3 regions of the Bacillus sp. AC266 genome follow, and region 1 is predicted to be linked to each of the others. Evidence: riboswitches for the same ligand, from Rfam matches in the RefSeq annotation. Region 1 holds a riboswitch; each other region holds the start of a gene.
The links. A riboswitch is a leader RNA that binds a small molecule or an ion and turns the genes downstream of it on or off. The one in region 1 is predicted to bind S-adenosylmethionine.

Region 1 (7,792 bases):
CACTTGTCGCTTATGTAGGAATGTCCGAATTATGGGGATCCGGTTTATCAATTGCCGCAGGTAACTTCCAGCAATTAGATACATATATCATTGTTGGTGTATACTATCTCGCACTAGTTCTTCTATTTACTTATCTTGTTAGTCTTCTAGAAAAACGACTACAACGAAAAGAAAATAACTCTGTCCAGGTCAAGACGAGGAACAAGAAAGAAGTCTCTTTATAACAAAAAGCAAGCTCTAAGAGAGCTTGCTTTTTCATCGTAAGATATGTCTATTATTGATTTACTTTTTTTATAGTCTCTTTTTCCTCTATATGTTCCTCACGATATGAAATATTATGAGGATCCAATCCATTTCCTAAAGAACCATAGAAATGCTCCCTATGCGGATCAACTAATTCACTTCCGTGATAATACACACGTGGTGTATTCCAAAGTGCTGCCAAAGCTTTTGTCATCGGCATTTCGTGATAGCGTTCCGGCCACATTTCTTTAATTTTATCTTTTACTAATGGATAGTATTTAGAACTCATAGCAGGAAACAGATGATGTTCTGTATGGTATGAGAAATTGAAATGTAAAACGTCTACCCAGCGCGGTACTGTTACTGATAAACAGTTTGCTAAAGGGTCATTTACTGGAACAATAGGATTTAAGCGGTGATTTGTTGCGATATACGCCATTACAATAAAGTTAGCAATTAACAACGGAATCACGTATGCAAAGAACCACTTTGTAGGTCCCATAATAAACAATAAACTAATCCAAACTGTCCAGGGCAAAAGAAGTTGAAGCCATACAGATTTTTGATTGGATGACTTAAATTCTTTTATAAAATGAAAGAACATTCGAGTCGAATGTAACGTAAATTGAATTGTTAGTGACAGGAAACTAAAGAATGAACGTACATGAAGAGGCATGCGATATACCCAACTCAAAAACTTACTCTTTTTCAGTTTCTCAAATGTCGGCCATGCATCTGGATCATTCTCTTCATGCTGTGTGTGAACATGATGCGTTGCATTATGCCACTTTCTCCAAAGTTTTGGGCCAGTTGATAATGGCATAAATGCTATCGCACCTAAAAAATCACGAAGCCATGCCTTTCTTACAACTGTTCCATGTAAAATTTCATGTCCTAAAAATCCAAGTGAAGCAAAACATAATCCAAGAACAATTGCAATTCCTAGATTTGCCCACACATTCAATTCAAATACACCGATCGTTATTAAACCAGCCAATGCCACAAGTAAATAAGCCAGTCCACCAAATAATCGATTAGGAACTGGTTTAAATGCTTTTTTCGGCAAATGTGGTGCTACACGTGCTGCATACCACCCAAACGTATGAAGCTCCTTCATCCTTTTGCCCCTTTCTTATGCCGCGCCCCGCGCAACTTGCATATATCAATTCTTGCTTCCAGATTGATTTTACTACGTGATCCAAAAAGCATTTATCATAAGGAAAATATACTCACTCTATCGTCACTTAATTTTCGCTTTTATTATCAATGAAAAACATTTCTCTCTTTACTCTCTATCAACCTTTCCACATGATGAATCATAACAATAGAATTTCTATATTGTCAACAACTTTTATGACCTAGTAATAAAAGTTGGTTATATTTTTATAATTATACTTTATTTCACTAAAGAAAAAGCATAGATTTCATAAGGCTTTATCAGCTATATATACATATCCACTTAAACAACATAGACTCTATCTTATTCAAGAACTCTCTATGTAATCAACAAATGGAATCACTTGAATTTATCTTTATATAAATCCTACTTCTTCATACTGCCCCAATAAAATAATTATATTAAAATATTTTTTCTTTCGTTTAGTAAAAATAGAACGCTACGAAAACAACATACATGAATTCCATATAATATGGAAATATTAAAAGGAAAATTGTTCTAATTTGGAGGTTTTCAAAATGACAGATGACACATTTCCGCAGTTACCATCATCCTATTGGATTGAATCTACTCAATTTCCTACTTTTCCTCATTTATCCGAAAATATAAAGACAGAAGTTGCTGTTATCGGAGCTGGTATTACAGGCATTACCACCGCCTATTTACTCGCTAAAGAAGGAATGAAAGTCGTTTTAATTGATTCTGGTTCTGTTTTAAATGGAACAACTGGGCATACAACCGCAAAAGTAACAGCTCAACATGATCTTATTTATGATGAATTAATAAACAATTTTGGTGTTGAAAAAGCCAGGCTTTACTACGAATCAAATAGTAAAGCTCTACAATTCATAAACGAGACTGTACAAACATATAAAATCGACTGTAATTTCACAAATGAAGATTCGTATTTATATACAACTACCAATAATGGCCTGCGAAATTTAACGAAAGAATATGAAGCCTATCAAAAATTAAATATTCCTTGCGACTATGTTCAATCCCTGTCGATTCCTATTCCCGTACAATCTGCACTTGTGATGAAAAATCAAGCGCAATTCCATCCCCTCCTTTATTTAAAAGTACTTTTAGAAAAGTTTGTGGAGATGGGCGGAAAGGTTTATGAGCAAACAACAGCTATTGATGTGGAAAAAGGAGATTATCCACAAGTTATTACAAAGGGTGACCATCGCATCACTTGTAAATATATTGTCTCTTGTTCACATTTTCCTTTTTATGATGCTAATAGCTTTTTCTTTACGCGAATGTACGCAGAACGCTCCTATGCCCTCGCAATAAAAGCAAAAACGGATTATCCAGGGGGCATGTATTTAAGTATCGATGATCCAAAACGCTCCATACGTTATACGACAAGCAATGGAGAAAAGTTGATATTGATTGGCGGAGAGAGCCATAAAACAGGCCAAGGAATTAATACGATGCTTCATTATGATGCACTATATTCCTTTGCTGAATCTACTTTTGGAGTAGATGAAATTCCTTATAGATGGTCAGCGCAAGATTTAATCACGCTAGATAAGCTTCCTTATATCGGACATATTAACGAAAGGAATCCAAATATATTTGTGGCAACTGGATATCGTAAATGGGGAATGACGACTGGAACTGCAGCAGCTCATTTACTGAAGGACTCCATTCTAAAAGTCCACAGTCCATATAAAGAACTGTTTGCACCATCACGCTTTCATGCAAATCCGGATATAAAAACTTTCCTCTCTCAGAACATTGATGTTGCTAAACACTTAATTGAAGGAAAAATTGAAACCGCATTACGTAAGCCAGAAAATCTTGAAGTTGGCGAGGGTTCTGTTGTACATGTCAACGGTAAACGAGCAGGTGCTTATAAAGATAAAGAAGGAAAATTACATATCGTCGATACAACTTGCACACACCTCGGCTGTGAAGTTGAATGGAATAGCGGTGATTGTACTTGGGATTGCCCTTGTCACGGTTCCCGTTTTTCAATTGATGGGGATGTTATGGAAGGTCCAGCAGATCAACCATTAAAGCGAGTTGATAACGAATAATTACAGATTCAGCGTGAGTTTTCATTTACTCCCTTTTGTAAGAATAATCGTAACTAGCACCGTTTTCTTTATTCCTAAAACACAAAAAGAGCACAAACTCACTTGTGCTCTTTTTCATATACTTCAAACAACATATTTCGAAATAATGTATTCAAACTCTCAATATCAATCCCTAATCCCTTTTCAATCCCTTTCACGTATTGCTCATAATAATCAATTTGTTCTTCTAAAAATTGATTTAACACCTCAATTTTCAATCCAACATCTAATTCCGTACCTGCTTTTTTCTTTATTAACAACTTTTCAATTTCATCTAATACACTAGGCTCGACTGATAGTTCCATAATTAACCGGTCAAATTCTACTGGGGGCAATGTCCCTTTCTCTTCTAACCATTTACAAGCTAAAATAGGACGTAATACGTAAAAGTACTTTTTCAACTTTACATTTTCACCTTGTAAAAATTCACGATAGTTTTTTGAAGCCATATGTAAGTAATGATATATCGTTGATTTCGGATTAAAATCCTTTTCACTCATTTGCTGAAGCTGTTCTGGAAGGTTCGAGTTTTTCGAATAAAAAATCGGCGATCGAATCCATTCGAGTAACGCTGGATTTGACTTTGCAAACAGTTGCAATGCCTTTTTAATATCCCAACCACTTATGTCTAAATCATCACTAATTGGATATTCGATTACATCACGCTTATCATGAATTGATAAATACCATTCTACTGGATGTATATAAACAAACCTAACATCATAATCGCTATCTTCCGATGGGAATCCCCAAGCACGACTCCCTGATTCCACTGCAAATAAAATTTTCACATCATTCTCTTTTTCAATTCGTTCTAGTTCTAATTCAATTTTCTCTCTCATTTCATACCATCTCCATTTTTTGATTATTTCCCTGGTAATTCGACAAATATACGACTAATTTTACTATATACCAAAACAGCTGTCAGAAAATTTCTGACAGCTCAATAAAGCACCTATTTTTTCTTTTCCATTACAGTAGCCGCAATGCGTTCAAACTCATTTTGAATCTCCTCTTTATATGCATCCACTTTTGAAAAATCCATAGCAGCAATATAAATTCGTTCTAATTTATCACGAACTGATTTTGCTTTTGCTAAGAAAGACATTGCCTCATTCATTTTTGCTTTATATTGAATGGAAACGTCACGAATTTCTGTAGCATACTTCTCATCCGTCCCTGGTTTAACAATAAGAGTATACATATCTATAATCTCATCACCTTCGCGACTTGGAAAATATTCATGTGGTGCGGTACTATCAAAAATTGCAAATCCTAATTCTCTTACGATAACCATATCAAGACTATTCGGGTCAAATCCGCAATGATATACTTCAACGTCAAAACCTTTTTCTTCTGCTGCCTTCGATAACTTTTTAAGCATTGTTGATTTTCCAGAACCCGGGCGTCCTTTTATAAAATAACGATGTGGTAATCCTTCTGTTAAATTAGGAACAAAATCAACTGCTCCTTTCGGTGTAGCAGCTCCTAAAAAACGATGTTTCACAATCGATTGTTTTCCCTTTTTATCTGCAAATAATTTCTGAATTAGCTGTTCTGTTAGTTCATTTGCTTTATTAAAATCAATGTTATTAATATATATTTTCTCCCACTCATCATGTATAACTAACGCCTCTTTAAAACATCCGTAAGCAGATTTGAAAGCCTTGCCCGCTTCTAATACAAACCGTTCAATTTCTAACTTCTGCTTTCTTAATTTATCTGAGTCCCAAGCAACTCCTAAATTTATATACTCTTCAATAACTCCTGGCATTTTCGGCTCAATAACATGCGGTGATGTTCCATCAACAATTCCTACTTTTAATTTCGGAATAATCACTCCATCAACTGACTTATTATCAGAAGAACAATGCAAAAGTTCAATATCATATCCTTTTTCAACCCATTCACGACCTATTGCCTTAATTAAAGAAGATTTTCCCGTTCCTGGACCACCCTTTAAAATAAACAACCTATCTAGCCCTTTTAAATTCTCTTCGTATAAATTATGAAATCCTCTAGCTGTATTGCCACCAGCATAATAATTTAATACATTCCCTGTCACTGCACTCACTCCTTCGCAACAGTCTACTTACATAAGCTACAATATGCGAGCAACTTTATTTGGGTGAACACCTAATTTGTATTGCACGAAAAAAGGAAATGAATTACAATTTAAATATCACAAATATTCCGAATTTAAAACCGAATAAACCTTTATCAAGAGAGGCAGAGGGACCGGTCCTTTGAAGCCCAGCAACCTCAGTTTATGCAAACTGAATAGGTGCTAATTCCTGCAAAATGCATTGCATTTTGGAAGATAAAACTCAACTAGTATGTAAAGCTCATCTTTCTTGATTATGAAGGATGAGCTTTTTATTATTTGAAAAAAATATATTGGAGGTATGTAAAATGAAAGTAATTGATCTATCACAAACGTTTGAAAATAATATGTCTCAATTTCCTGGAACACCAAAAATCCAACTAGAAGCCATTACAAGCGTTGAAGAAACAGGTTATCAAGTTACGAATTTTCATTCTGTCGTTCATGTTGGTACGCATTGTGATGCGCCTGCTCATTTCATTTCAGGCGCAACCACTATTGATCAATTACCCCTAAATCAATTTGTAGGCGAAGCTGTTCTTATCGATGTGACTCATGTTCAAGAGCGAAAATTACCTAAGGAAGTATTACATACTGTCGAAATAAAAGAAGGCGATATTGTCATTTTCCATTCCAATCTATCTAATAAATGGAATACCGAAGCTTATGAGAAAGAAGCGTTTTATCTTTCCGAAGAATTAGCTGAAGAACTAGTTCAATTAAAAGTAAAATCTGTCGGTTTAGATTTTATTTCTCCTGATGAGGTAACGACAGAAACATCACCGATTCATCACATACTGTTAGGAAATAATATTTACTTAATTGAAAACTTAACAAACTTAGATGCCATTAAAGCGAAACGATTCTTTTTCTCAGCAGCACCTTTAAAAATTAAAAATAGTGACGGTGCTTTCGCAAGGGCATTCGCTGTTATTTTTTAAACATGGTCTACAAAAAAAGCAAAGATCACTTTTGACCTTTGCTTTTATATTTTTTATTTAAGTTAAAAAAGAATTGCTCCACCCTTGGGCGTATCCACGCTAAATAATCTTTATCTTTCTTCTTTGTACAAGCTATCTCTTCTCCATCTACCATTTCGACAAGTTCTAGCTCTAACAGTTGCCTCGTAAATGCTACCATATTTACTTCTTCTGCTGGATATTCTTCTTTTAATTTCTCCTCAATTTCTCCCAATAAAAAACCGTCACGCATCATTGCTAGTGCATCAATCCAAAGTGGCGGCATTTCATATGTCTCTCCTGTAATCGTATCTTTTACAATATAGTTCTTTTGCTCTTTTCGAAATTGAATCGTGTGTAAACATACAGTCGAATTTAATGTTAATTCCATCATACCACCCCTTTCATCATATCCGCATAGAAAAAAGGATGCGCGTGCACCCCTTCTTTTCTTTTCATAACACTACTGAACCGTTACATGAGCTAAAAGCTCTATGTCGATATTTTCCTCCATTATAAACGAAGTTTTTTATAAAAAAAACCCTTCTTGAAACATTTTATAAAATGTTTATATTTACACAACAAGAACACTTTTCTGAAAAGTAATTTCGTCTAATGCACTACACTGTTGGTAAATAAATTTCCACTTTCGTTCCTATCCCCATACTACTTTCAATCGCGATACTCCCTTGATGTTCTTCAATAATTTTATATGTAATCATTAATCCAAGACCTGTACCATTCTCTTTTGTTGTATAAAAAGCTTTTCCGATCTTTTCTATTTTCTCATTTTCTATCCCAAGACCTTGATCTTCAACAGAAATACACAAGTTCTCTCCAGCTTTTTCATATGCCAGAATCTGAATATTCCCGCCTCCTGGCATCGATTCAATTCCATTTTTGATGATGTTTAACAACACTTGTTTTAATTGCTTATCATCACCATTTATAACGGGTAAATTTCCATCTACTTGCAAATTAAATTTCACTTTATATTGAGTTGCATAGCTTTCCATTAACTGTACAACATATAAAAGGATTTCCCCTATATTACACCATTCATAATTTGTTGGTTTCGGTTTTCCTAATAACATCAATTCACTAACAAACCCATTAATTCTCTCAATTTCTTGCAGCATAATCTCATAGCTCATCGTATCTTCAGGATTTCTTTCTTTTTGAATTTGTGTAAATCCTTTTAAAGCTGTTAATGGATTTCGAATTT
Region 2 (7,792 bases), on a different contig from region 1:
TACTTTCCCTTTTTTTGCACTCTCACTAGATTCCATATGTGGCTCTAAGTAACTTACGGCAGCTTTCATACTTTCAGCACTTTGCAATACTTCAGCAACGATAAGCTCATTACCATTAAATAATCGCCCCACCTCATCCATTCCTGTCATAAGCGGCCCGTTAATAATATCCAGAGGTTTTCGTCCTTCTGTAAGCGCGAGACTTAGATCTTCTTGTAGTCCTTGCTTCGTACCTTCTACAATATAATTTGCCAGTCGTTCATCAAGTGTTAGCGTTTCTTGTATAACGACATCTTTCTTTTTGGCAACACGATAAAAGTTTGTAAATTTTTCTAACGTCTCTTTCGTCGTTTCAAATAATAATGCATCCGCAAGACGTTTTTCTTCCTCTGGAATTAACGCATAGCGTTCTAATTTTTCCGTATTAACAATCGCATAATCTAATCCTGCTTTCGTTGCATGATATAGAAAGACAGAGTTTAATACTTCACGTCCAGCTGGTGGTAAACCAAAAGATATATTACTCACACCTAGAATCGTTAAACATTCTGGTAACGCTTCTTTAATAAGACGAATTCCTTCTATAGTCGCTGCCGCTGAACCTATATATTCTTCATCACCTGTTCCTACAGGAAACACAAGCGCATCAAAAATAATATCAGATGGGCGTATACCATACTTTTTCGTTAGTAATTCATAGCTTCTTTTAGCAATCTCTATCTTTCTTTCTGCACTAACTGCCATACCATCTTCATCAATTGTCCCTACAACTATCGCAGCACCGTATTTCCGAAGAAGGGGTGTCACTTTTTCAAAACGTTCTTCTCCATCCTCTAAATTAATAGAATTGATAACACCTTTTCCTTGAATATAAGTAAGAGCTTTCGCCATAACATTTTCATCTGTTGAATCAATCATAATCGGTACTTTTAACACTTTCGTAACTTCTGCCAAGAATCTTTCCATATCTTCTATTTCATCACGATCAGGGTCTGCCATACAAATATCAATAATATGAGCATTTTTCTTCACTTGCGCTCTTGCCACTTCAGCAGCCTCTTCAAATTTCCCTTCTGCTACTAATCTTTTAAACTTACGCGATCCAATTACATTCGTCCTTTCTCCAACAAATAAAGGCCTCATAGAATCATCATATTGCAACGCTTCTAGTCCACTAATTCCATGTCCAACCCTTTCATGATGCTCACGAGGATTAATCGAGGCAAGCGCCGATTTCATTACACGTATATGTTCTGGTGTTGTGCCACAACAACCACCAATAATATTAATCCATCCTTCTTCAGCAAAACGTTTTACTTTTTCAGCAAGTGACGCTGGAGATTCGTGATAATGCCCATCTTCATCAGGAAGACCAGCGTTTGGATAACACGAAATATAACACTCCGATAAATCAGATAGGGAACGTATATGTTCCCTCATAAATTCTGGACCAGTAGCACAGTTTAATCCAACCGATAATGGCTTCATATGCTCTACCGATAAATAAAAGGCTTCGATCGTTTGACCCGCTAAAGTCGTTCCCATCGGTTCAATTGTTCCAGAAATCATAATAGGTACTATTTTGTTTAGTTCTTCAAACGCCGATTGAATTCCAATGTACGCAGCTTTCACATTACGCATATCTTGACTCGTTTCAACGAGTAATACATCAACTTCTCCTCTTAATAGTCCTCGCGCTTGCCTTGTATAGGCTTCAATTAACTCTTCAAAAGTCACACCACCTGTAACACTAATCGCTTTCGTCGTTGGTCCCATCGCTCCCGCAACATACACTTCTTTCCCACTTTCTTTAACCGCTTGCTTCGCCAAAAGCGCTGCCCTTTCGTTTAACTCTTCATCTAAATGAGACAATGCATAATCACTTAATACAATATTTGTTGCACCAAACGTATTCGTTTCAATAATATCTGCTCCAGCTTCAATGTAGACTTTATGAATATTTAAAATAACATCCGGTCTTGTTTTTACTAAATATTCATTACAACCTTCGTATTCTTCTCCTCCAAAATCTTCCGCTGTTAAGTCTTCTTGCTGGATCATCGTTCCCATTGCACCATCTAATATTAAAATTTCATGTTGTAATCTCTTTTCTATTCGTTTCATCAATTAATACCTTCTTTCACTTCTTGCTTTTCTCTCACATATTTCACGAGATGTTCTGTAATTTCATATTTTAAAAACGGTGTAATAAGATAAATACCGTTAAAGTATTTCATCGCCGCATCGATCAACTCTTGTGAAATACGAATCCCTTCCTCTATGGCTGCATCTTTCGTTTCATGTCCATCCATTCTTTGTCTTATCTCTTCAGGGAGAGTAATACCCGGCACTTCAAAATGAAGAAAATCTGCGTTCCGCTTACTTACTAACGGCATAATTCCAATAAAGATAGGTTGTTCCAAATGCTTTGTCGCTTCATATACTTCTTCTATTAAGGCAACATCATATATCGGCTGCGTTAAGAAATATTCAGCACCAGCATCAATTTTTCGTTCCATTCGCTTGACCGCTGCTTTTAAATGCCTTACATGAGGATTGAATGCACCTCCAACAGAAAATCTTGTTGCCGGACCAATTGATTTCCCTAAAATAGAGCGTCCGTCGTTCATCTCTTTAATCATTTTAATGAGCTCTATCGATGACAAATCATATACAGAAGTTGCACCTGGGAAATCACCAACGCGCGCTGGATCACCAGTTAAAGCTAGCACTTCCTCCATACCTAATGCTGATAATCCAAGTAAGTGAGACTGTAGTCCAATGACGTTATGGTCTCTACACGTTAAATGCGTCAATACTGGAATATCATGCTTCGTTAATAATGCACCCATAGCCATATTCGAAACACGAGGAGATGCTAATGAATTATCTGCTAGAGTAATAGCATCCGCTCCAGCCCTTTTCAGTGCTCTTGCCCCTTCAAAAAAACGCTGCGTGTCTAACGTTTTCGGTGGATCTAATTCCACTACAACTGTCGTTTGTTTCTTTGCCTTTTCTGCTAGAGTAACATGAGCTCTCGAACGCTTCTCATGTGTATGGACCACTTTAGGCCTTTGAATCGTCTCCTTTGCTATTACAGGTGCAACATTTGCAATAGCACGTTTCATTCCTTCAATATGTTCCGGGGTAGTACCACAACAACCACCTAATAAACGAATACCTTGTTCAATAAATTTCGGTGTCATTTCTTCAAAATACGCTGGACTTCCCTCATATACGTAACGCCCTTCCACATAATTCGGGAGACCTGCATTCGGATATGCTGATAAATAGCCATTTTGAGGAATCGATATCATTTTGAAAGCTTCCGTCATGTGAAGCGGGCCTAGTTGACAGTTCAATCCAACAACATTGGCACCGTAATCTAAAAGCTGTTTTAATATTTCATTGACATCATTCCCATTTTGAGTCGTACCTGCCTCATGTAACGCTAACTGAGCAACAATCGGAATATTCGTTTGTTTACGCAATACTTTAACCGCATGCAATAATTCAAATTCATCATAAAAAGTTTCTAATAGTAATCCATCAACCTGTTCTTCTAGTAAAGCACCTGCCTGCTCAAGTAACATAAATTCTCGCTCTATATCAGTCGTTGTAACAGCACCAATATGTTTCATACCTCCAATTGTCCCTAAAATTGCATTCCGATCTGTTACTGATGCTTTCGCAATATTCACTGCCGCTTTATTAATTTGGACAACTTGATTTTCTAGACCATACATGCGGAGTTTCGCTTCATTCGCACCATACGTATTCGTTTGAATAACATCCGCTCCAGCAGCTACATATTGTTTATGGATCGATATAATTAAGTCCGGGTCAGACAAATTCAATTCTTCAAAACTACTTTGTAAACCATGCGAATGTAATAACGTTCCAACCGCACCATCACCTATTACAATTCCTTTTGATAATAAATCTAGTAATTTCACGAATCTCCCTCATTTCTATCAATATAAAAACCCCCTCTTCACTTTGAAGAGGGGGACATAATTGTTCCTCCTCTTATTATGCAAAACACACGTTTTGCAGGTTTTAGCACCGTTTCAAACATTTAGTTTGAAGGTTGCCGGGTTTCACAGGGCCTTTCCCTCCACCGCTCTCAATAAGAGTTTGTCTTTATTATTTTATTTATGTAGCTAAAAGGAAATACGTTCCCATTTTAACAATGTTTGTTAATTTTTTATAAATTTAGCACGCACTAAAATAAAAGTCAATGACACTTGCGGAAAAATAAAAATTATTTAAAATAAAGTTGCAATTCAATTATCTTTTGTTGTAAAGTTAAAACCATAATAAAATTTCATACGAACATTCTTATCTAGAGAGGTAGAGGGACTGGCCCTTTGACGCCTCAGCAACCATTAACATTCATTCGTTAATAAGGTGCTAATTCCAGCAAATTGTGAAAGATTTGACAGATGAGAAGAAGACTCTATTCAATCCGAAAGCCTTCTTCTTAGAAGGCTTTTTTTATTTTCACTTAGTCGTTCACTTTAAAAAGGGGGAATTTTCACATGTCAACAATCGAAACAAAACTAGCACAAATCGGGAACCGTAGCGAAGCTACAACAGGAACGGTTAATCCACCTGTTTATTTCTCAACTGCTTATCGTCACGAAGGAATTGGTAAATCTACTGGATTTGACTATTCAAGAACTGGAAATCCAACTCGCGGCCTTTTAGAACAGGCAATTGCAGACTTAGAAAGCGGTGAGCAAGGGTATGCCTGTAGTTCAGGAATGGCGGCTGTTCTCCTTGTCCTTTCACTATTCCGTTCCGGAGATGAGCTTATCGTATCTGAAGACTTATACGGGGGAACATATCGTCTATTTTCCGAACATGAAGACAAGTGGAATATTCGATGTAGATACGTAGATACACAATCTATTAAACAAATTGAGCAAGCAATCACATCTCAAACGAAGGCTATTTTCATAGAAACACCGACTAATCCATTAATGCAAGTAACTGATATCGTAAGTGTAGCAAGTGTAGCGAAAAGGCACGGACTACTTCTTATTGTAGATAACACGTTCTATACGCCTTATATACAGCAACCATTAACAGAAGGTGCAAACATCGTCCTTCATAGCGCAACTAAATATTTAGGCGGTCATAACGATGTACTAAGCGGACTTGTCGTTGCGAAAGGGAAATCTCTTTGCGAGGAGCTTGCTCATTATCATAATGCCTCTGGTGCTGTCTTAAGCCCGTTTGATTCATGGCTATTAATTCGAGGCATGAAGACTTTAGCACTTCGCATGAAACAGCATGAAGAAAACGCTCATGCAATTGTTGCTTATTTAAATGATGAAGATGGTGTGACAGATGTATTTTATCCAGGAAGAGGTGGTATGATTTCATTTCGCCTTCAAGATGAAACTTGGATTAATCCTTTCTTACAATCTTTATCCTTAATTACATTTGCTGAAAGTCTTGGCGGTGTCGAAAGTTTAATGACTTATCCAGCAACGCAAACTCATGCCGATATTCCAGAAGATGTTCGAACAGCACGTGGTGTGTGTAATCGCCTTCTCCGTTTTTCAGTCGGCATCGAAAATAGCAACGACTTAATTCGAGACTTAAAGCAAGCAATTAAACTTGTAAAAGAAGGTGTAAGAATATGAGTTATTCCATAGATACGCTTTTACTGCATAATCAATACAAGCATGACTCACACACAGGAGCTGTTAACGTTCCCATCTATAACACATCAACATTCCATCAGTTTGATGTAGATGCTTTCGGAAAGTATGACTATAGTAGATCTGGAAATCCAACACGTGAAGCTCTTGAAGATATCATTGCTTTATTAGAAGGCGGGACAAAAGGATTTGCCTTTGCATCAGGCATTGCAGCCATTTCTACTGCATTTCTCCTTCTTTCACAAGGTGACCATGTTCTTATTTCAGAAGATGTATATGGAGGTACTTATCGAATTGTTACTGAAGTTCTCTCCCGTTATGGTGTTTCACATACATTTGTTGATATGACCAATGTGGAAGAAGTAAAAGAAAACATTAAACCAAATACGAAGCTCTTTTATGTAGAAACACCTTCTAACCCACTTTTAAAAGTGACAGATATTCGTGCTGTTTCTAATCTTGCAAAATCTATTGGTGCTCTTACTTTTGTTGATAATACATTTTTGACACCACTATTTCAAAAACCGCTTGATCTTGGCGCTGATGTCGTTCTTCATAGCGCTACAAAGTTTATTGCTGGTCATAGCGATGTCACCGCCGGATTAGCTGTCGTAAAAGATGAAGAACTCGCTCAAAAGCTCGGCTTTCTACAAAACGCTTTTGGTGCTATTTTAGGACCGCAAGATTGTTCTCTCGTGCTTCGCGGCATTAAAACATTGCATGTACGTCTCGAACATTCAGCTGCAGGTGCCAACAAAATCGCAAATTTTTTACAAGAGCACACTAAAGTTCAAAATGTCTATTATCCTGGCTTACAAACACATCTTGGATTTGACATTCAACAATCTCAAGCTACATCAGCCGGAGCTGTCCTATCTTTCACTTTACAATCAGAAGACGCACTCCGCCAATTTTTATCAAAAGTAAAATTACCTGTCTTCGCAGTTAGTTTAGGTGCTGTCGAATCGATTCTTTCCTACCCAGCTAAAATGTCACATGCAGCATTGTCGCAAGAAGCTCGTGATGAAAGAGGTATTTCTAATTCATTACTTCGGTTATCCGTTGGCCTTGAAAATGTTGACGATTTAATATCCGATTTTGAAAATGCCCTTTCTTATGTAGAAGAACCTGTAAATGCATAAAGGGAAGAAACGAAGCTGTGTACGAATAATAAAACTCTTCAAGAAATAAAATAGTTGTTTAAAAAGATGAACTCTAGAATAAATGACTGATGACTTGATTATTCTAAGATGTATCAGTTACATCCAAACATTTCATTATCATCATAATGAAGCTGATCATAATCAGCTTCTTTTCTTTTAACCTGTTATATATTCTATATATAACATTATAATTCCTTTGTCATATTATTTTAAAAATTTTGTATATTCATTTGAAAGAATAAGAAAATCATGATAAAATTGTGTTACGAATATATCTATATCTTTCAATTTTTGAAACGCATCAAAATTTCCACTCAAAAATGTCATTTTACAAAACTGTGCAAATTTATCTATTTTATTTACATCAGGGTCTCTTTTCTTACAATTTCTTTACTTTAGGACTTTTTTTCTGCAACAACTGTTTTCTTTTCTTTGATTTTTTGGTATGTATAGTATGGTATAACAGCTCACACGGAGGTGGAAAAGAACATGTTAGAAACCTTTCAAAAAGAAATAGAACTATATGAAAGCAATGCAGAATTATTGAAAGTGCTTGCTCATCCTGTTCGCTTATGTATTGTAAAGGGATTAATTGAACGTGGCCCAAGCAACGTTTCTACAATGTACACAGGCTTAAACATGCCACAATCTACAATTTCACAGCATTTAGCAAAGTTAAAAAGTGCTAAAATCGTTTCTAGTGAAAGAAAAGGATTGGAAATTTACTACAAAGTAGAAAACGAAACAATTATTCAACTCGTTCGCGTATTATTAGGTTAGGGACCTATAGACAGAGAAAAAGAGTGTATTCTATATTTTTCATCTCATATCTTTAATATAAATATATATCATGAGAGAAAATATATAATGCTACATAATTAAAAGTCGTATTAAAAAACAAGACACAGAAAATACTGTGTCTTGTTTTTTTCATATCGTTAAATATTGATTCAAAAG
Region 3 (7,792 bases), on a different contig from region 1:
TTATCCCTACATCATATGTCATCGTTACATTTTCTTCATTTTTAAAAGCTTCGTTCGTTTTCTTGAAAACATCCTTCGCTGCTAATTCCTTTTCTTTTTGCATGGCTTCTTTTTTCGGTTCATCAGTCTTTGTTGTTTTCTCATTGCTACACCCTACCCCCAGACTGATTGCAAGCACTAAACTTGAAATAAAAATAGTTTTTTTCATAATGTCGCCCCCTTTCTCAAAATAATATCACCTCTTTTCCTACGAAATCTATATAATTTTTAATCTTTATTCGCTATATAGCGACATGTTTAATGAAGGTTTTAAATATGATGTAAATAACAACAACTCATTTCAGGAGGTCATTATGAAGGCGATTATTTGCACACAGTATGGACCACCTAACGTTCTTCAGCTTCAAAATATAGAGAAACCTACACCTAAGAAGAACGAAGTATTAATTAAAATTCACGCAACAAGTGTAACGACTGGAGATTGTAGAATACGCGGCTTTAATAGCCCCCTCTTATTTTGGATTCCTATGCGGATCATATTAGGTTTCAGAAAACCGAGAAAACCTGTACTCGGCGTAGAGTTATCCGGTGAAATCGAAGAAGTAGGAACAGATGTAACTCAATTTAAAAAAGGTGATCCAATTTTTGCATTAACAGAACTAAACCTCGGTGGTTATGCCGAGTACACATGCGTACATGAAAGTGGATTAATAACATTAAAACCTACCAATGTGACGTATGAAGAAGCGGCAGTTATTCCTTTTGGTGGAACTTCAGCATTACATTTCCTGAGAAAGGGCCGTATAAAAAAAGGGCAACAAGTGCTCATATATGGTGCCTCCGGATCAGTAGGAACAGCTGCTGTACAACTTGCTAAATATTTCGGCGCGACCGTTACGGCTGTTTGTAGTAATTCAAATTTTGAACTCGTGCAATCTTTAGGAGCTGATAAAGTAATTGATTATACGAAAGAAGATTTTACTAAGCAAGGCAAATGCTACGATATTATATTTGATGCAGTTGGGAAGTATAAAAAATCCCTTTGTACAAATACATTAACACCCAATGGAAAATATGTATCTGTTAATGGAATGATGGCCAAGGTAAGTAAAGAGGATATGATTCTATTAAAAAAACTAGTCGAAACGGAAAAACTAAAGCCCGTTATTGATAGAACTTACCGATTAGAAGAAATTGCTGAAGCTCATATGTATGTGGAAAAGGGACATAAAAAAGGGAACGTTTCGATTACCTTAAAATAAAATATATTCAGAAAATAATATTGACAATTCTTTTTGTAAGATTTACTATTAGTACCATATTTAAAAACTACATACACATACTCTTATCAAGAGTGGCGGAGGGACTGGCCCGATGATGCCCGGCAACCGAGCTTAGAACGTATAAGCTAAGGTGCTAATTCCTGCAGAACGATTTTCGTTTTGGAAGATAAGAGAGGAACCTATTTCGTCTATTCGGCACCTCTCTTATTTTTGAGAGGTGCTTTTTATTTTGGAACGTATATTAAGGGGGAATTATAGATGAAAAAGGTATTATTAAGTATTGTAAGCGGAGCTGTATTATTGTTAGGTGCGTGTGGTGCTAATTCTGATAAAGAGGTAAAAGCATTAGATGAGAAAAAGATTACTGTCGGTGTAACAGGCGGACCACATGAACAAATTTTTGAAAAGGTAAAAGAAGTGGCAGCAAAAGATGGTCTCGAAATTGATGTAAAGGTATTTAATGATTATGTAGCACCAAACGTATCTTTAGATGAAAAAAGCCTCGATGTAAATAGCTATCAAACTAAATCTTATTTAGACGTATTTAAAGCTGAACGCAACATGAAATTAACTGAAGTATTTTCCACAGTAACATTCCCTATGGGTGTATATTCTAAAAGCTTAAAAGATGTAAAAGAATTAAAAGAGGGCGATGCAATCGCTGTCCCAAATGATCCAACAAATGAGCTTCGTGCTTTAAAGCTATTTGAAAAAGCAGGTGTTTTAAAGGTTGATCCAAAAGCTACAGAAAAAGCGACTGCAAAAGATGTAATTGAAAACCCGAAAAATTTAAAGATTGTTGAATTAGAGGCATCTCAATTACCAACACAACTAAGTGAAGTAAAGGCAGCTGCAATTAATACAAACTTTGCATTAGGTGCAAAATTAAGCCCAGCGAAAGATTCTATTTTCCGCGAAGGAAAAGATTCACCATATGTGAATTGGGTCGTTGTTCGTACTGAAAATAAAGATGATGCTGTTGTTAATAAATTAAAGAAAGCTTATCAATCTAAAGAAGTAAAAGATTTCATTGAGAAAAAATTCGATGGTTCTGTTTTACCGTCTTGGTAGGAGCTGACTATAATGATTGAATTAAAAAATGTCTCCAAAGTATTTACAACAAAAAAAGGGAATGTTGAGGCTCTTAAATCAACTTCCCTTAAAGTAAAAAAGGGCGAAGTATTTGGAATCATCGGATATAGTGGCGCTGGTAAAAGTACATTAATCCGTTGTGTAAATTTATTAGAAAAACCAACGACAGGAGATATCATTGTAAATGAACAAGAGTTAACAACCTTATCGACAAAAGAACTCGCAAAGGCGAGAAAAAAGATCGGCATGATTTTTCAAGGATTCAATTTACTTAAAACCGTTACCGTTTATGAAAATATCGCACTACCCTTACGTCTATCTGGTCTTCCCAAAAATGAAATTGAAAAAAGGGTAGAAAAGTATTTACGCATTGTTGATCTCTTTAATAAAAAAGATGCCTATCCAGGTGAATTATCTGGTGGTCAAAAACAACGTGTAGCGATCGCTCGCGCACTATCTCATGAGCCTGAAGTTTTATTAAGTGATGAAGCAACGAGCGCATTAGATCCGGAAACGACCGATTCTATTCTTGATTTATTATTAAAGATCAACGAAGAAATCGGAATTACGATTTTGCTAATTACACACGAAATGAATGTCATCCAGCGTATTTGTGACCAAGTTGCTGTAATGGAACATGGGGCGGTAGTCGAAAGTGGAACCGTAAAAGATATTTTCACAAACCCACAACATGTAACAACGAAGAAATTTGTAAATAGCGCGTTTGCAGCTAAAATTCCAGAAGATGTACAGAAAGAACTACAAAGCACCGGGGAAATCGTAACACTTTCATTTATAGGAACCGCTTCAGGAGAACCAGCGTTAGCTATCGCTACAAAACGTTTCCACGTATATCCGAATATTTTATCAGGCAATATTACGCAGTTAAAACATGAGGCATATGGGAAACTGACCGTTCATATGCAAGGTGAAAAAAGTGAAGTACACCGTGCCTTATCATTTTTACAAGAACAAGGGATCATCGTAGAAGGAGGTAGAACAGATTATGGGAAACAAGTCCTTTTTGGATGAGTGGGGTAACGTAATATGGGAAGCAACAATTCAAACATTTCAAATGACATCTATTTCACTACTTATCTCTATTCTTATTGCATTACCACTCGGCGTCACACTTGTTTTAACGAGACCTGGTGGACAGCGAGAAAATAAGATTATCTATCCTATTCTTAATACAGTTATTAATATCATTCGTTCTCTTCCATTTATCATTCTATTATTCTTCATTTTACCTTTTACAAAGTTTCTAATGGGAACGTCCATTGGCGTGCAAGGTGTTATCGTACCACTTGTTGTCTTCACAGCCCCTTACATTGCCCGTTTAATGGAAACTGCTTTATTAGAAGTGGATCGCGGTGTCATTGAAGCATATCAAGCAATGGGAGTCTCTACTTTAAAAATCATTTGGCACGTTATGGTTAAAGAAGCTCGCCCGTCTCTCGTACTTGGATTAACAATCGCAACGATCGGCTTAATCGGTGCAACAGCAATGGCTGGACTTGTAGGTGCTGGCGGCCTTGGTGATTTAGCATATCGATTCGGACATTTACGCTACGAACCTGAAGTAATGTATGCAACAGTCTTTATTTTGATTATCCTCGTTCAAGGATTACAGTCTTTAGGGAATGGTGTTGCACGAAGATTGAAGAAAGATTAAAAAGAAGGTATCTCATTGAAATGAGATACCTTCTTTTTAATTATAAAATTATCTCTTAAATCCACCTTCTGAATGAATAACTTGCCCTGTAATCCATTCGGCTTCTTCGCTCACTAAAAACTTAATAAGTCTTGCTGCATCCTTTGGCTCACCAATTCTGCCGAAAGGAAACATCGGTCTTAATCCTTGCTTTATCTCCTCAGTCATCCATCCTGTACTAGTTGGACCTGGATTAATTGCATTCACTGTTATCCCTAAATGGGCCACTTCCGCTGACAACGTACTAGTAAGAGCGTCAATTGCTCCCTTCGTTGTTGCATACGCTAATTCTCCTGCCATAGGTCCTTTAAATTGTCCCGACGTCATATTCACAATTCTACCACCAGATTTCTTATCAAAACCTTGGGCAAATTGACTACTTAACAATGTAGTCGCACGAACATTTACCATGTAGTGCTTATCTAGTTCTTCAGCAGTCAAATTAGAGAAATCATTATTTGTAGAATATGCTGCATTATTAATTAATATATGAGGGTACCCTAATTGTTCAGTAACTTTATTTATAAGCTGATTTGATGCATCATTCTGAGTTAGATCTAACTCCATGCTCGATACTTTGACACCGTTTTGTATCAACTTTTCTTTTAATTGTATTTGTTCATTTTTATCAACGCCCCAAGGCATCTCTTTATCGTATTCTGTCCAATACGTAAAAAATATATCGTATCCAGCCTCTGCTAACTCCGTGCAAATAGCTGCTCCTATACCGTCTAGACGACTAACACCTGTAACAACAGCTACTTTATTTTTCAATTGATTCATCATATACTCCTCCAAGTTTAAAGGACGCATATTTTATATAAGAGATATAAATTTCCCCACATAGGCATCTACCCTTACAAAGGGGATGTACAAGCTAAATATGCAGTCCTTGAATGATTTACAGATAGCTAAATAAACCCTCACTTATGAGAGAAAAATTCATCTATCTAATTTCTAATCATTACAAGTTCGTACACATATCGAGTCTTTGTCCCCTTTCAATATATCTCTATTATTTACTCTAACAAAAAGATTCAATATTTAAAATAGAAAAGATAATCTTCTCTCTCTTTTGGCGGAAAAATATTGTAATTACCTATATAAGCTTTAAATATGTTTCTATTAAAAATAATCATTAAGATATCAAAATAATAAAAACAACCAGAAAAACACTGGTAAATACTGGTTCACTTTCTTATAATAAAACGTGGGGCTAATGTGAGAGATATAAAGGGTCTGATTATACAGACCCAACTGGTTTTAAACAAATAGGGGGAAGAAACATGTCAAAAAAATTACTTTCTTTATTTTCTACACTAATCGTAGCAGCTTTTGTAATAACTGGCTGTGGTCAAAGCGATACGACAAATAAAGAACAAAAAGAAGATGTAACGCAAGAAAACAAAACAGAAAAAACGGATACAACGAAAGAAAATAAACCTGAAGAAAAAAAATCCGAAGATAAAAAAGCTGAAGATAAAAAGCCTGAAAATACAGCTACTAGCTCAAGCGATTACTCTAAGCTGATTTCCTATATGGAAAAAGAAACAGGTGGTAAAACAAAAGTTCTTTTTGAAAATAAGGAACCACAAGTGTATAAAGCTGAAGATGTTTCAGTAACAATGAATGGTTATACATTAGTTGAATTAAATGGATTCCATACAAACTTCGACATTCCGTTTAATCGTCAAACAGAGGGCGGAGTTATTCTTGTGAACTACAGCGTAAAAAATAGTTCAGCTAAAGATATTTATTATATGCCAGCATTGGACATGTCATTTACTGGTGCTCAGAAAGCATATAGTAACTATAGAGATTTAATTCCAACAGAAGATCAGCTACCAACTAAGCTTGCTCCAACGAATGATTACTTAGTAAAAGCAGGAGAAACTATTTCTGGTTATATCGCTTATCCATTCGGAAAAGATGATCTAGCGAAAATTTCAAATCTCTCAACGGTCTCAGTCACAGTCCCAACTGCACAAGCTAATAAAGGAAAATTTGATGCTCCAATCGGAAGTCCTGGAAGCTTTTCATTAAGTTTAAACAAACAAGGTGCTGAAAAGGTTGCAACAGATAACACTTTCTACCAAGATAAAGCTACAGCTAATAACATGGGCGATAAAAAAATGTTAAAAGAGAAATCAAGTATTAATAACAGCCAAGAATTAGGCGCTGTTAATGTTACATTAGACGGATACCAATTCACTCAATTCACACCAAATTCCGTCGAAGCTCCACGCTTTGCAAATTTTAAAAACGGTCTTGTTCTGTTAACAGTAAAATTCAAGCTTGATAACAAAGATGCTCAAGACGTTTCACTATCTCCTATAAGCTCTACATTAAGAGTGAATGATGGTACACAATATACGATTAATGAAGGTATGCTATTAAATTACGACTATAACGCTGCAGTTAAAACTGGAACATCTGGAGAATTGCTGCAAGTATATATTTTAGATCAAGAGCAGTACGAAAAGATTTGGAAAGAAAAAAGCTTTGAGATTGAGTTAGGACCTATGAGAAATAAAGAAGCTAAAGATATTTCACAAGGTAAAAAAGTTAAATTTACATTACCTAAATAAATTACTAAGTATATATTAGAAAAGGCATATAACATATGATTGTTATATGCCTTTTTTATTTTATAAAAACACCATTTTTGTTCACACTTTATCCATTGTGAATTTATTCACAATGGATATATAATAAACATGTAAATACAATACATTGGAGGGATTTCAATGGTTATCAATTTTTTAAGAACTGATAAACGCGCTACTTTCATATTATTATTTTTACGACTTTACATAGGATATGCATGGCTCGCTGCTGGAATAGGAAAAGTTTTTGGACAGTCTTTTGATGCAAGTGGTTTTCTAAAAGGAGCTATCGCTCAAGCATCAGGTGACCACCCTGCAGTACAAGGTTGGTGGGCAGATTTTCTTCAACATTTTGTTCTTCCAAACGCAGACCTATTTAGCTTTTTAGTTCAATGGGGAGAAATTTTAGTAGGTCTAGGTTTGATTTTAGGTGGATTAACAAAAACAGCTGCATTTTTCGGCATCATAATGAACCTTTCATTTTTATTAAGCGGAACTGTTAGTGTAAACCCAAACCTACTTATTTTAACTATGTTCATTTTAGTTGCAGGACATAGTGCTGGACGTATTGGATTAGATGGTTATGTTTTCCCAAAACTTTTCAAAAAAAATAACCGTGAAGCATATAAATTAAGTAAAACTGCATAAGAATAGTTCATCTTTTAAATATAAATAAGGAAAGAGCCTACATTCAGGCTCTTTTCTCATTTACACCAAAATATTTCACAGTTTGCCTTATCCGAAATGTTAAACTCAATCATATATAACCGGATAAATGTGTACGACTTTATTTCAAACACCTAAAAAGCTTAAAGACTAAAACAAGCCATTATAAAACCCTAAAACCTTTCATACTTTCTCCAAGAATATAGTGTGAAAACCACATCAAATTCTGCTTCATAATAGCCACATTAATTCCTGGCTGATCAGAACTATATGCCATTCCTTTAAAAATAATTAATTCTGTATCAACTTCCATATCCCTTAACCCTTGATATAGCTCATATGCATTGGAAGTTGGAATCCTTGCATCCTTTTCGCCATGTTGGATTAAGGTAGGCGTACAGGCTGATTTAATATACGTCATTGGTGATGTT

Region 2: it holds a riboswitch for S-adenosylmethionine, as region 1 does, so the genes downstream of both, AC0IXC_RS10395 (methionine biosynthesis PLP-dependent protein) here and AC0IXC_RS25375 (cyclase family protein) in region 1, are expected to answer to the same signal.
Region 3: it holds a riboswitch for S-adenosylmethionine, as region 1 does, so the genes downstream of both, AC0IXC_RS26940 (MetQ/NlpA family ABC transporter substrate-binding protein) here and AC0IXC_RS25375 (cyclase family protein) in region 1, are expected to answer to the same signal.

What each region holds. Positions count from the first base shown of each region.
Region 1 is NZ_CEEDEC010000008.1:76,965-84,756, reverse strand. Features, by position in the region: gene AC0IXC_RS25400 (amino acid ABC transporter permease) at 1-224, shown strand, start outside; gene desB (Delta(10) desaturase DesB) at 275-1,360, opposite strand; gene AC0IXC_RS25390 (FAD-dependent oxidoreductase) at 1,939-3,465, shown strand; gene AC0IXC_RS25385 (nucleotidyltransferase domain-containing protein) at 3,564-4,346, opposite strand; gene AC0IXC_RS25380 (PRK06851 family protein) at 4,460-5,569, opposite strand; SAM riboswitch class I at 5,719-5,831, shown strand; gene AC0IXC_RS25375 (cyclase family protein) at 5,917-6,549, shown strand; gene AC0IXC_RS25370 (hypothetical protein) at 6,575-6,958, opposite strand; gene AC0IXC_RS25365 (ATP-binding protein) at 7,188-7,792, opposite strand, start outside.
Region 2 is NZ_CEEDEC010000002.1:557,753-565,544, reverse strand. Features, by position in the region: gene metH (methionine synthase) at 1-2,124, opposite strand, end outside; gene AC0IXC_RS10400 (bifunctional homocysteine S-methyltransferase/methylenetetrahydrofolate reductase) at 2,124-3,956, opposite strand; SAM riboswitch class I at 4,027-4,136, opposite strand; SAM riboswitch class I at 4,339-4,452, shown strand; gene AC0IXC_RS10395 (methionine biosynthesis PLP-dependent protein) at 4,542-5,654, shown strand; gene metC (cystathionine beta-lyase) at 5,651-6,814, shown strand; gene AC0IXC_RS10385 (ArsR/SmtB family transcription factor) at 7,325-7,615, shown strand; gene AC0IXC_RS10380 (class I SAM-dependent methyltransferase) at 7,766-7,792, opposite strand, start outside.
Region 3 is NZ_CEEDEC010000010.1:10,977-18,768, reverse strand. Features, by position in the region: gene AC0IXC_RS26950 (DUF6612 family protein) at 1-208, opposite strand, end outside; gene AC0IXC_RS26945 (NAD(P)-dependent alcohol dehydrogenase) at 354-1,262, shown strand; SAM riboswitch class I at 1,343-1,456, shown strand; gene AC0IXC_RS26940 (MetQ/NlpA family ABC transporter substrate-binding protein) at 1,542-2,354, shown strand; gene AC0IXC_RS26935 (methionine ABC transporter ATP-binding protein) at 2,367-3,407, shown strand; gene AC0IXC_RS26930 (methionine ABC transporter permease) at 3,382-4,050, shown strand; gene AC0IXC_RS26925 (SDR family oxidoreductase) at 4,099-4,875, opposite strand; gene AC0IXC_RS26920 (DUF5068 domain-containing protein) at 5,376-6,677, shown strand; gene AC0IXC_RS26915 (DoxX family membrane protein) at 6,837-7,343, shown strand; gene AC0IXC_RS26910 (alpha/beta hydrolase family protein) at 7,525-7,792, opposite strand, start outside.